DNA from 2 places in the Diplocloster hominis genome. Region 2 is predicted to be linked to the other one. Evidence: predicted binding sites of a transcription regulator. Region 2 holds the regulator's gene; the other holds the start of a gene.
What was found. The regulator NrdR, encoded in region 2, represses ribonucleotide reductase genes. The targets are predictions, from matches to a motif close to CACAANATNTTGTG.
Positions count from the first base shown of each region.

Region 1: ABC831_RS04750 (ribonucleoside triphosphate reductase) is a predicted target of NrdR. The motif match lies at 1,344-1,357, and genes of this name have one in related genera.

Region 1 covers NZ_JAWDIY010000003.1:284,799-288,230, forward strand. The annotation lists gene ABC831_RS04750 (ribonucleoside triphosphate reductase) at 1-1,253, opposite strand, end outside; gene hflX (GTPase HflX) at 1,401-2,642, opposite strand; gene ABC831_RS04760 (tetratricopeptide repeat protein) at 2,667-3,432, opposite strand, start outside.
Region 2 covers NZ_JAWDIY010000019.1:119,032-122,463, reverse strand. The annotation lists gene ABC831_RS17365 (lectin like domain-containing protein) at 1-1,856, opposite strand, end outside; gene nrdR (transcriptional regulator NrdR) at 1,920-2,369, opposite strand; gene ABC831_RS17355 (nucleoside kinase) at 2,445-3,432, opposite strand, start outside.

The DNA.
Region 1 (3,432 bases), on a different contig from region 2:
ATTCTGGGCATATTGATGGTTACAACGCCCACACTTCCGGTGCTCTCACCGGAGCCAAAGAATCCACCTGTTTTCTTGCGCAGCTCACGCAGGTCCAGACGCAGACGGCAGCACATACTGCGGACATCACTGGGCTGCATGTCGCTGTTAATGTAGTTGGAGAAATACGGGGTTCCATATTTTGCAGTCATCTCAAACAGCAGACGGTTATTTTCCGTATCGGACCAGTCAAAATCGCTGGTGATCGAGTAGGTGGGAATCGGATACTGGAAGCCGCGGCCGTTGGCATCGCCTTCGATCATAGTCTCGATAAAGGCCTTATTGATCATATCCATTTCCGTCTTACAGTCTTTATATTTGAAGTCCATCTCCTTGCCGCCTACGATAGCCGGAAGTTCTGCCAAGTCGTTGGGTACGGTCCAGTCCAGCGTTATATTGGAGAAAGGAGCCTGGGTTCCCCAGCGGCTGGGCGTATTCACACCGTAGATAAAGGACTCAATACATTTTTTCACTTCCCGGTAGTCCAGGTTATCTACCTTAACAAAGGGCGCCAGATAGGTATCGAAGGATGAGAACGCCTGAGCGCCGGCCCATTCATTCTGCATAATGCCGAGAAAGTTTACCATCTGGTTGCACAGAACGGACAGATGCTTCGCAGGTGAGGAAGTAATCTTTCCGCGGATGCCTCCCAGCCCTTCCTCGATCAGCTGTTTTAAGGACCATCCAGCACAGTATCCGGTCAGCATGGACAAATCATGCAGATGGATATCCGCGTTCCGGTGCGCACTGGCAATCTCCTCATCATAGATCTCGGACAGCCAGTAGTTGGCAGTCACGGCTCCTGAGTTGCTTAAGATCAGTCCGCCTACCGAATAAGTCACGGTAGAGTTCTCTTTTACACGCCAGTCTTCTACTTTTACATAACTGTTTACGATTTCCTTATAGTCCAGAATCGTAGACTTCATATTACGGATCTTTTCCCGCTGCTTCCGGTATAAAATATAGGCCTTTGCCACATCGGTGTAGCCGGCCTGTTCCAAAACCTTCTCCACACTGTCCTGTACATCTTCCACGTGAACCAGGTTGTCCTTGATCTTAGACTGAAAGTCTGCTGTCACTCTCAGGGACAGCAAATCGATAATATCCTGATTAAATTCTTTTTCCGTTGCGGTGAATGCCTTCTGAACTGCGCCACTGATTTTGGCCAGATCAAAATCTGCCACTTCGCCGTCTCTCTTTACTACACGAAACATCTCACTCTCATCCTTCCCATGTCATCAATTAATCTCTTTACGTCAGCAATCAAATTGTAGCAGATTTCCAACTGGGAGTCAATAGAAAAACACTATATCTTGTATGTTTTATTAATTTCACACAAAATATAGTGTTAGTGTCGATAATCACCCAGATACTCTTGCATAAAGCTCTTTGGGCACATATGCTTTTACATAAATCCCGTTATCCCGATAATCCTCGCAGATCAGTCCACCCTGTTCTCTGATCAGGGCGATCAGTCCCGCTTTCTCGTAGGGAAATACCCGTTCCAACAGCATGTGGCGCTCATGGAGCACCTCATCCAGGGTTTCCTTAAGGCGCTCCAGGCCGTCCCCGTTTCTGGCTGATATCTTCAATGTTTTGTCCGCTTTGAAATCGCGTAAATCGACAGGCCCGGATATTCTGTCCTGTTTGTTAAACAAGGTGATGATCGTCTTGCCCGCGATCCCCAGATCCGCCAGTGTCTCATAGACTACGTACATCTGTTTTTCCACCTGCGGATTGGACACATCCACAACATGTAGTATAATATCCGCGTATTTCGCCTCTTCCAATGTACTGCGGAATGCCTCAATCAGATGATGAGGCAGCTTACGGATGAACCCCACGGTGTCTGTCAGCAGAATCTGCTGTTTGCTGGGCAGAATTAAACTCCTGGTGGTGGGGTCCAGTGTCGCAAAGAGCTGATCCTCTTCCAGCACCTGGGCGCCGGTGAGCGTGTTCAGCAGGGTCGACTTCCCCGCATTGGTGTAACCGACGATCGCGGCCACCGGGATTCTGTTCTTCTGCCTCTGGCTGCGCGTAACCTCACGGTGGCGCTTGACCTCTTTGAGTTCCCGGTTTAGCTGTGCAATCCGTTCTTTTACCAGCCGCCGGTCCATCTCCAGCTTTTTCTCACCCGGGCCCCTGGTTCCGATACCTCCGCCCAGCCTGGACAGGGAGCTTCGAAGCCCCACCAGTCTGGCCAGCTGATATTTTAACTGGGCCAGCTCCACCTGGATCTTGCCTTCGCTGGTGGACGCTCTCTTAGCGAAAATATCCAGGATCACCAGCGTGCGGTCCATGATCTTGGTATCCAGCGCCTCTTCCATATTCCGCAGCTGCGCCGGAGAGAGTTCGTCGTCACATATGATACCGGTTGCCCCGGTATCGTAAATCATCTCTGAGAGTTCCTCTAATTTTCCGGACCCCAGATAGGTCCCCGGATGAATCTGCGTCCGTGTCTGAATCAACACGCCTGCCGTCTGGGCCCCCGCCGTGGAAGCCAGTTCCTCAAGCTCAGTCAGGGAGTCTTTCGTGTCGTCCCCGTCGTTTAAGGATACTCCGACTAAAATTACTTTTTCCTTAATTTCTTCGAATTCTATCATCTATGCCTCTCCGTTTTCGCCATCCTATCCTTCCGGATTTTGACCGTCTCCTTCATCAGTATCTCCACTTTCTTCCGGATTATCGCCTTCCCCGGCCGATTTTGTCCGTCTGGTCTGAAGGAATTCATTTTCTTTCTGGGCTTTCGTATCTTCCGGGAATTCCTCAAGATAAGCAGCCATCTTAGACGCCGCCGTGTCAAAATCCAGCAGATATTCGTACACAACCGCTTCGTTAAACAGCAATGTCTGGCGGAAGGATGTGTCTCCGGTCATGGCCAGTCCGGCCTGGAAACTCTGCAGGGCTCCTTCATAATCCCCTTTGTTCCTTTTGCACACGCCCATAATGTTGTAGACTTCCTGGCTTTCCTGACCTTTTTCCTGATACTGCTGGTAGTAATCTAATGCAGTGTCCGGGTCCTGTACCGCCTCATAGGTTTTTCCCAGATAGAGCAGGCTTTCCGTGTTCTCTTTTTCCAGAGCCGCTTTCAGCTCTTTTTCCGCATTCTGGTAATCTCCGAGATAATAATAGATCTCTCCCCGTTTCAGGTAATCTTTGTCCTTCTTTCCCTCCAGCTTTAACGCTTCATTCAGATATCCCTTCGCCTTCTCCGCATCGGTTTGGACCAACGATTCATAAATACGGATATAGGACTCATAATTTTTTCCGTCCATTTCCATCGCCTGGTCAAAATCCGCATAGGCCTTCGCGGTCTCACCCGCGGCGATATAGGCCGATCCCCGTAAGATATAGAGATCCGCGCTGGCTTTATAATCGATCAGATTCGTATAG
Region 2 (3,432 bases):
AGATGAATCAACAGTCCCCGCTCAAACGCTTTCCTGGGAATGTCCTGGCCGGCCTGGTACTGTGTCCCGTCAGCTGACAGGATCACGATCTTCTCAGGATTACCCGTACGGCATTCCATCGAAAGCGCGACAGTTGAAGTATAGGAGCTAAGCTCCGCCTTGTTCGTGCCCGCCAGATCCGGGTTACTGACTGTCTGCTGGGACAGGCGTTTTCCCTCCGCGTCTTTCCCGGTTATGGTAAGCCTTAAGATACCCAAATCCGGCGCTGTATCACTGTACACCTTGATGCAGGCGTTCCCTAACTGCACCGGTACATCCTCCACCGTCATCTGACGTACCGCATCCTGCCACTTATCATTCTCTGCCGACCAGTAATAGCTCTGCCCTTCCTGATAATCCAGCTGCACCAGATTCGATCCATCCACAGCAGCTTCCTGAAGATACTGATATTTACCGCCGCTTTCCGCAGAGGCGACTACAGTAAAACTCTCTCCGGCTTTCACGGTGAATCCGCCGTTCTCCATCGGAAGTGTATGGAAACCGGCGTAGGGAATCATCATAGACTGATGATATACTTCCTGTCCGCTCTCCGGCACTCCATCTAACGCCGACCGGTAAACGGAGACATCCACCATCGTATCCGCCTCCAGCGTATACAGACCCACCGCTTTGATGGTCTCATTCCCGCGGGCAGTAAACTGATTGGCGAATTTCAGTTCCGCCGCATCGGTTAACATCAGCTCACCTGTTCCGACACCGTCGTATTGATAGATATTCTGATACACTTCTTCTTTGGGGCTTAAATCATTCTCAGGTACTGCCTCGAACAGCGTATAATCACACAGGCTTCTGTCATAATAAGACAGATAAAAATAACCGTTCTGATCCGTCTTTTGACCGCGGCTGTTTTTGACAATCCACGCTCCAGGCCCTTCCGGAAGGCTTTCTCCGGTAAAATTCGTCTGTTTATAGCTGTCATCCCAGCCGACGATGGTGATCCCCTGATTTGCCTGCTCATTGCCCGGATAGAAATAGGAACAGGTCTGTAAATTGTAATATTCGGAATCCGCTCTCGCCTTTTGGTCCTCATAATAGGAGGCTGCTACGGCACCGTTTTCCATCATACACTTCTTAATTTCCGCAGCTGCGGCCAGATCGCAGGAGTAGGACGTTCCGGACCACACTGCCGTCTCCGGCAGGTAATAGGCGTTAGCCATATGAATGCGGGAAACCGTGGTGTCTGACACCGCAGCCAGCGGTTCTTCGTAGGGAGCGTCTTTTTCCGCAGCCGCCCCATACCACCGTGCCAGCGTTACCGCCGCCTGCTGCCTGCTGCCTCCGGCCGAAAAAGCATCTGCGGCTTTTGCCGGAACCGTAAAGGTATCACCGCCTGCATAGGCGCTCTCATCTTCCGCATCGTTTTCTCCATGATAGACGGACCACGCCAGATGCCGCTCTGACAGATCCACTTCCGACGCCGCCTCCGCCTTTTTCATCAGGTTGGATTCCAGGGAGGCGACCGCCGCAAATGTCCAGCCGGTGGACGAATCCTTCTGATCCTTCACCGATGTCACGACATTTCGTCCCTCATCATCTCTCAAATCGAATCCGGATGGAATCCGCACTGTCTCCTTTGTCTCCTGCAGCTCGGGCATCGGACTTAAGATACTCTCATCTGCCAGCTGCATACGGACAGAACCGCTCTCCTGGGCCGTAAGTCTGCCCTGTATCACCGGTTCGCTGCTGATCTTATACTGGACGGGCGACTCCCCCAAAGCCGGCCGCGCCATGGTTATTGCCAATAAAAACGTCAAACCCAATGTACCTATTTTTTTATAGTTTTGTCTTATCCCCATGTACACCTTCACCTCTTACTGTCCAATTCTAAATTAAGAACCGCGTTCACTCCGCAGTCATTCTTAGTTTAAAATTTTCTTTATCTCGTCCATAAAAGTGTTCACATCTTTGAATTCACGGTAAACAGATGCAAATCTGACATAGGCCACGGTATCCAGGTCTTTTAACTTGTCCATCACGATCTCTCCAATCAGGCTGCTGTCGATCTCTCTGACTTCCTGGTTGAAGATATCGTTTTCCACCTCATCCACCAGATCGCTGATCTGCTTTGCGGATATCGGCCGTTTGTGGCAGGCCCGCAGTACGCCGGCTTCGATCTTTTTCCGGTCATACTGCTCCCTGTTGTTATCTTTCTTGATTACGATCAGCGGAATCGTCTCCACCTTTTCATAGGTGGTAAATCTCTTCCCGCATTCGTCACACTGCCTTCTTCTGCGGATTGCACTGTTGTCGTCTGCGGGCCTTGAATCGATCACCCTTGTATTCTCCTGATTACAAAATGGACACTTCATTCGCTCTCCTCCTCATGTATAATATCAATTATCCGCAGGGCTCTGCTGTTTGATCTACAGATCTCCTGCAGGCTTTTATACATAAAAACAGCTGCCGCCGACAAATTCTCTTAAAATCGAATTCTTCGGTATATGCTCCGTACCCACTCCGATAAAATAGTCCAGGAACTTAAGCAGGCGTTTTGCTTCCACATATTCTTCAGATTCCCTGGGGATTCCGAACAGGATCGGCTGGGCATATTGTTTTAATACGGCAAGCTCATAGATGAGAGCCGAGTTAAACATAACGTCCGCTTCCTCCTGATAAGGAAAGATATTCTCTTCTTCCCCTCTTCGTACCGAAGCCCACATATTGATAGTGGCATCCGCTGAGGTTCCTCTGGTCCTGTAGTCCCTGACCAGACGGCGGATCAGACGGCCGTCCGTACTGGGTATCCGATTGTGTTCATCGATGTTTAACTGGGTTAAGGCACTGATATAGATTTTGTATTTGCTGTCCCGCGGAAGCGTAGGCGACAGTTTGTCATTCAAGCCGTGGATTCCCTCGATGACCAGAACATCCTCCTCGCCAAGCTGCAGCGTCCGGCCGCGGTATTCCCGTTTCCCGGTCTTAAAATTAAAAGTCGGAAGCTCTATCTGCCTGCCTTCCAGCAGGTCGTTCATGTCCTGGTTAAACTGGCGCACGTCAAGCGCCTCCAGGCATTCATAGTTCGGTTTGCCATCTGAATCCAGCGGTGTCTTATCACGGTTCAGGAAATAGTCGTCGATGGAAATCGGATGCGGAGTCAGGCCCTGGGCCGTCAGCTGTATGGACAGCCGATGGGCAAAGGTTGTTTTCCCGGAGGAGGACGGACCGGCGATCATGACGAATTTCTTCTCCGGCCGGGCGCAGATCTCTTTCCCGATCTCGGACATCTTGTGCTCCTGCAGTGCTTCCTGCACGAGTATCAGATCATTGATTTCCCCTTTGGTGATCCGGTCATTTAAACTTCCCACCGTTCCGATCTTTAACATCTCTCCCCATTTTTCCGACTCTTTGAGGACATGGAAAAGTTTTTCGTGA